One region of the Nitrospirillum karajorum genome, then DNA from elsewhere that is predicted to be linked to it. Evidence: riboswitches for the same ligand, from Rfam matches in the RefSeq annotation. Region 1 holds a riboswitch; the other holds the start of a gene.

Region 1 (3,410 bases):
AACGCATAGAGGCGCGTCTGCCGGTTGGCGGCATAGTTCCATTCGCCCTCGGCCACCTGCAGGTTCGGGTCGCGCACGGACAGGAACCAAAGGTAACGCCCATCCGGCGACCAGGCGGGGTTGAAGGAATCGTAGAGGGTATCGGTCACAATCTCGTTCCGGCCGGTATCCGCATCCCAAATACGGATGGCGCGCAGGTTGCTGGCCTGCATCTCCGCATAGGTCAGGTAGCGTCCGTCGGGCGACCATTCATAATCCCTTTGGAACCAGGCCCGGGTGGCGCCGACCGGCCGGCGGGTGCCGGTGGCGAGGTCGACCGCGAATAGGCCGCCATCCTTGTCCAGCACAGCGATGCGGCGCCCATCGGGCGACCAGACGGGACGGTAATAGCGGGTGTGGCTGTCGCGGGTGACGGCACGCACGCCGCCACCGTCGCTGGCCATGACCCACAGTTCCTCGTCACCGCCGCGATCGGACACGAAGGCGAGGCTGCGTCCATTGGGTGCCCAGGCGACAGCACGCTCATGCGCATCGGAACTATGGGTCAGGTTCAGGGCGGCGCCAGGGCCGTCGGCGGGAAGAAGGAAGATGTCGCCCCGGGCCACAACCGCAACCCGGCGCCCATCCGGGGACAGGGCGCTGTCCTCCACCTGCCCGCCAACCCTTACGGTGTGCGGCCTACCCGCCCCGTCCCCGGCGGGAATGTCCAGCGCCAGCGTCTGCTCGGCATTCGCCGACGCCCGATAAACGTGAAGCGTGCCTTCATACTGGAAGACGATATTGCCATCCGCGTCCGCGCTGGCCCATTCCGCATCCCCTGCCGTGAAGTTCGTCAGTTTGCGGACGGTCCCGCCATTGACGTCGGCCTGATACAGGTTGAGATGGCCGTCGCGGTCCGACAGGAAGAAGATGCCCCGGCGGGTCCACATCGGGTCGCGGTCGGTGCGGACATTATGGGTGACGTTCGTCAACGACTTGGATGACAGATCAGCGATGAACAGGTCCTGCGCCCACCCGCCCTGGTACCGCTTCCAGGCGCGGAAGTCGCGCGAGGTGGTGGAAAACAGCACCTTGCCCCCATCGGGGAAAACACGCCCGCGCCCGCACGCGCCATGGGCAGCGGCACCACCTCGCCACCGGCGGCGGGGACGGTGTAGAGCCGCGCCTCCGTCACCGTGGGCACATCGCGGAGCGACCGGAACAGGATGGCGGAACCATCGGGCCGCCATCCCGTCACCTGGTTGTCGTAGCCCGACCGGGCCGGCAACGGCCCCCGCGCAGGATAAAAGGTCAGCTGGCGCGGAACACCGCCTTTGGCGGGCATGACATAAACCTGCTCGTCACCGCCATATTGGCCAGTGAAGGCGATCCATTGCCCGTCGGGGGAGAATTTCGGGAACAGCTTCAGGCCGGGCCCGCTGGTCAACTGGCGCGGCGTCCCGCCATCGGTGGTGGCCAGCCACAGGTCACCCGCGTAAGAAAAGACCACCTCATCGCCATGTATGTCTGGAAACCGCATCAGCGCCCGATCGCCCGCTTGAGCGCCGACAGGCGCCAGCAAGACGATGCAGGCCGCAACGATGGGACGCACCAGCCCCCCAATGGAAATCCCCAAAACTGCCTCCGTGCTCCATTGTTTGTCGCTGTTCGACAGGACGCCCGCCCACTCGGCGCGCCCCGCCGCCATCCGGGCCGGTCGGGACAACGCCCCCGACCGTTGATGGACGGACGGCACCGAACCTCGTGCCCGGGAAACCTCAGTCCGGAATGGTGAATTCAGGCATGGTCGCGCGCCCGCGGCGGATGGCCGTTGCGCCCCATCTGTCTTTTTGCCTGAGATCGCTACCCCTTCGGCGCCGGTATACGAATAGCCCCGATCACCGGTCTCTCCCGCATCAGCCCTTAATTGAACGCCTGAGTCGCCACCGGGTGTCAAGCACCTTTTCCCAGTCCCGAGATGCGATTTTATCGGGGCGCACGGCAACGGCATGAAAGGAGGGAAACGTTGAAAAAGGACCGGAATCATCGCTGGGGCGCACGAAAATAATTTCTGCACGAATGCAATTGACATTTCCTTTTTTGTGCCCGAACATCCGGACCGTCTTGTACGGGAGAGATCGGCTGGTGGGCTTTGCCCCTGGTCGACGCCGAAGGAGCAACCGCCCCGGAAACTCTCAGGCAAAAGGACCGTACAAACACTCAAAATCTGGAAAGAGATCGCTGGTTTCCAGCCGATCCGCCGACGGAGTAAATCTCTCAGGCAAAAAGACAGATGGGGCGCCGGAGTGGGCGGGGAAAATCCCGCCGAATATTAGGCGCGTAAAAAATCAAACCATTAGGTCCTGCTCTGTGAACGGGTGCATCACAGCCCCGATAACCGTTGCCCCTTCGCATGCCCAGGCTCACGTCCCGGGCCATGCCGTGTCACGCCTATCGTGGAGTCCGCCTACAAACCGACCTGGAAAAATACAACAGTATCAACGACTAAGTTAAAGTGGGCGCCGATCGGCGCCCATGCCGCTCCATCTGTCAATTTCAAAAGCCGGTGGCGGGAACGCTCCCGGTTGCTGGATATCTTTTGGGTTTTCATCATTCTGTTAGTCAGTACTAACTTTAAAAAAGCAAAATAAAAAAAATGCCGGTGATTAGCACCGCGCTCCGGGCAGGGGCGCGAACGGGCTTTTGTTGCCTGATCGCCGGGCCTGGGGAAGGCGTCACAAGCAAAACGAACAGGGAAGCCAAATTCGTTGGGGACGAAGAATGAAAAAGCGACATTTGTTGGCCTCGGCGGCCTTCACCTTGAGCAGCCTGGCCCTGGGGCCAGCACTGGCGCAGACATCGTCCAGCCAGGACACCGACAAGACGGCGCAGTCGGAAAGCACCGACCTTGAGCCCATCATCGTCACCGGTACGCGGCTCAAGACCCAATACAACGGCGACCGTCCCATCCAAATCGTCCGGCCGGAAGACGGCTTGAATGCAGGGCTGGTCGATACCGTGGGCCTGCTGAGCCGATCGACGGCGACTGGGTCGCAGCAGGTCAACAACCACCTGTCGGCCACGGGCGCCGGCGGCGCCGTGTCGGTCGGTGGCACCAACGCCAACACCATCGGCCTGCGCGACCTGGGTGCCACCCGGACCCTGACCCTGATGGATGGCCGGCGCCTGACCCCGGCCGGCGTGGGCAGCCAGGTTGGGCCGGTGGATTTGAACGTGGTGCCCGCGTCCATCATCGACCATATCGAGGTGCTGACGGACGGCGCATCGTCCATTTACGGATCGGACGCCGTCGCTGGCGTGGTGAACATCATCACCCGCCGCGCCTCCGATGGCCTGGAAGTCAACGCCTACAGCACCGTGAATACCAAGGGCGGTGGCAACTATCGCCAGGGTTCCCTGTTCTGGGGCAA
Region 2 (3,410 bases), on a different contig from region 1:
ACCTCCACCAGGCGCATGGAGTTGGAGCTGTTGGGCGCGCCCAGCACCAGGATGGCGTCCGCCTTCTCGGCGATGGCCTTCACCGCCGTCTGGCGGTTGGTGGTGGCGTAGCAGATGTCTTCCTTGCGCGGCCCGGCAATGGCGGGGAAACGGGCCTTCAGCGCCGCCACGATCTGCACCGTGTCGTCCACCGACAGCGTGGTCTGGGTGACGAAGGCCAGGTTCAGCGGGTCGTCCACCTGGACGGTGCGCACGTCCTCCTCCGACTCCACCAGCAGCACGGCACCTGGCGGCAGTTGCCCCATGGTGCCCACCACCTCGGGGTGGCCGGCGTGGCCGATCAGGATGATCTGGCGGCCGTCGGCGAAATGGCGTTCCGCCTCACGATGGACTTTGGACACCAGCGGGCAGGTGGCGTCGACATACATCAGCTTCCGGTTTTCAGCCTCGGCCGGGATGGATTTGGGCACGCCATGGGCGGAGAAGACCACCGGACGGCCATCCGGCACCTCGTCCAGTTCCTCCACGAAGATGGCGCCCTTGGCCTCCAGGCCCTGCACGACGTAGCGATTGTGCACGATCTCGTGCCGGACATAGACCGGCGCGCCGTACCGCTGCAACGCCACCTCCACGATCTGGATGGCGCGGTCCACACCGGCGCAGAAACCGCGCGGGGAGGCCAAGAGGATGTTGAGCGTCGGCTTGGTCATGGTGATCAGGTCTACTCGGGTTCCGGTAAGCCCCGGCGCGCGGGGCCGATCATGGCGGCGGATCATAAAACGGTGCGGCTGAGGATCGCCAGCGCCGATACGTTAAATCTCGTCGCCCATCAATATAAGGATGGCGCAGGCGATGTCTTGTGCCGGTATGGCTGCTTCTCTATTGTCGCGGGGCCCCGACGCCGGCCGGCGTCCAACTCCAGACGAGCCCCGCTTCAATGAACATCCACACGGACACTAATATAGGTTGGCCCCCCAGGAAAGGCACCCGCAGCCGCCTGGCCCTGCTTTTGGGGATGCCTCTCATGCTGTCGCTGGCGGCATGCGCCAACAAGAACGTCGGTTACCGTCCCGGCTGCCCCACCGTGGCCATCGTCCGCGACGCGTCGTCGGTGGGCGTGCCCGGCGCCAACGGCCAGCTGAGCTACACCGCCGTGATGCCCAATATCGAGGGTCGCTGCGAGTACAGCGAAAAGGGCGTCACCATGACCGAGAATCTGCGCGTGGGCGCCAGCACCGGTCCCGCCTACACCGGCGGCCCGTTGCCGCTAACCTATTTCGTCGCGGTGACCGACGCCGATCGCAAGATCCTGACCAAGCAGACCTACAACGTCACCCTGGATGTCAGCGGCGGCAGCGGCGGTTCGGTGGAGCGGCTGACCCAGTTCATCCCGCTGAGCCCGGAAGTCGACGGCCGCTACTACGAGGTGCTGGTGGGCTTCCAGCTGACGCCGGAGCAGTTGGAGGCCAACATCCGCTTCAATTCCAAGCCGCCGGCCCCGCCGGTTCCGGCCGGGAAATAAGCAAAGGCACAAGGCGTACGGGTTCGACCGGCCGGGCAGGGGCGCCCAAGGCCGGGGACCCTCGGGGAAGGCGGGTCGCGGGGCAGCGGCCCGCCTTTACTTTTGGGGGGCCATTGGATTAGGGTGCGTGCGCGAAGCTGATGACACCTCGCGGGAGAGACTGGTCCCGTTCGGGTCTGGCGCCGAAGGAGCAACCGCCCCCGGAAACTCTCAGGCAAAAGGACCGCGAGGAAGAAGCGCATCTGGAAAGCGGTCCGGCCTCACGGCAATGCCTGTCGCCACCCCCTGCGGGTGGCTTTCCGGCGTTGGAGGCCAAAGCCCACCGACGGAGTAAGCGGGTCCGACCTGATGACAGGGTCGTCCCCCGTGAATCTCTCAGGGTCCGGGACAGAGGGGGGCGAGCCCACACGGAATCCGTCCGTGCGGGATGAACTCGTCCGCCGGGAGTCCTTGGCACCTATGGTTACCGAAACCAATTCGCCCCTGCTCACTACGCCGCTGAACGCCCTCCACCGCGAGCTGGGTGCCAAGATGGTGCCCTTCGCCGGCTATGACATGCCCGTCCAGTATCCGCTGGGCGTGCTGAAGGAACACCTTCACACCCGGGAGCAGGCCGGCCTGTTCGACGTGTCGCACATGGGCCAGGTCGTCCTGCGCGGCGACGGTGTCGTCGAGGCGCTGGAAAAGCTGGTGCCGGGCGAGCTGAAGGCGCTGAAGGAAGGCCGCATCCGCTACAGCTTCTTCACCAACGACCAGGCCGGCATCCTGGACGATCTGATGATCGCCAACCGGGGCGACCACCTGTTCCTGGTGGTGAACGCCGCCTGCAAGGTGCAGGACATCGCGCACCTGACGGCCGGCCTGCCGGGTATCGAGGTTGAGTATCTGGGCGACGACCGGGGCCTGCTAGCCTTGCAGGGCCCCACGGCGGCGGCCGTGCTGGCCCGCTTCGTGCCCGAGGTCGCCACCATGCCCTTCATGTCCATGGTCAACGCCAGCCTGAAGGGCATTCCGGTCACCATCGCCCGGTCCGGTTACACCGGCGAGGACGGGTACGAGATCGGCATTGATGGCGCCCGCACCGAGGATGTCGCCCGCCTGCTGTTGGCGGAACCCGAGGTGGCGGCCATCGGCCTGGGCGCCCGCGACAGCCTGCGCCTGGAGGCCGGGCTGTGCCTCTATGGCCATGACATCGACACCACCACCACGCCTGTCGAGGCCGGCCTGACCTGGGCCATCTCCAAGCGCCGGCGGGAGGAGGGGGCTACCCCGGTGACGCCATCGTCCGCCGCCAGCTGGCCGAGGGGGCCGCGCGCTACCGCGTCGGCATCCAGCCGGAGGGCAGGGCGCCGGCGCGCGAACATACCGAAATCCAGGACGCCAGCGGCCAGACGGTGGGTGAGGTCACTTCCGGCGGCTTCGGCCCCAGCGCCAACGCCCCGGTCGCCATGGGCTATGTCACCGCCGCCAACGCCGCCGTGGGCGCGCCCCTGTCGCTGATCGTGCGCGGCAAGGCCCTGCCGGCCAAGGTGGCCGCCCTGCCGTTCGTGCCGCAGCGCTACTACCGCGGCTGATCCCGATCGCGCGGCCCGGCCTGCGCCGGGCCCGCCTTGCCATTGAACGCCTTTCCCCCGAGGAGCAGAATCATGACCATCCGTTTCACCGAAGACCATGAGTGGATCAGCCTGGACGGCGACGTCGCCACCGTCGGCATCACCACCTTCGCCCAGAGCCAGCTAGGCGACGTGGTGTTCGTCGAGGTGCCCGAGGCCGGTCGCGCCCTGACCAAGGGCAAGGACGCCGCCGTGGTGGAATCGGTGAAGGCCGCCAGCGAGGTGTTCGCGCCGGTGGATGGCACGGTGGTCGAGGGCAACCAGGCCGTGGTCGA

The links. Region 1 has a riboswitch for glycine ahead of UCD39_RS28725 (S41 family peptidase). Riboswitches for the same ligand answer to the same signal wherever they lie in the genome.
Region 2: another riboswitch for glycine. It lies ahead of gcvT (glycine cleavage system aminomethyltransferase GcvT); the one in region 1 lies ahead of UCD39_RS28725 (S41 family peptidase).

What each region holds. Positions count from the first base shown of each region.
Region 1 covers NZ_JAZBQB010000002.1:90,810-94,219, reverse strand. Annotated here, with positions in the region: partial or broken gene UCD39_RS28725 (S41 family peptidase) at 1-1,519, opposite strand, end outside; glycine riboswitch at 1,812-1,903, opposite strand; glycine riboswitch at 2,099-2,200, shown strand; gene UCD39_RS08140 (TonB-dependent receptor domain-containing protein) at 2,761-3,410, shown strand, end outside.
Region 2 covers NZ_JAZBQB010000003.1:1,943,620-1,947,029, forward strand. Annotated here, with positions in the region: gene ispH (4-hydroxy-3-methylbut-2-enyl diphosphate reductase) at 1-710, opposite strand, end outside; gene UCD39_RS22720 (hypothetical protein) at 1,025-1,522, shown strand; glycine riboswitch at 1,664-1,758, shown strand; partial or broken gene gcvT (glycine cleavage system aminomethyltransferase GcvT) at 1,982-3,096, shown strand; gene gcvH (glycine cleavage system protein GcvH) at 3,169-3,410, shown strand, end outside.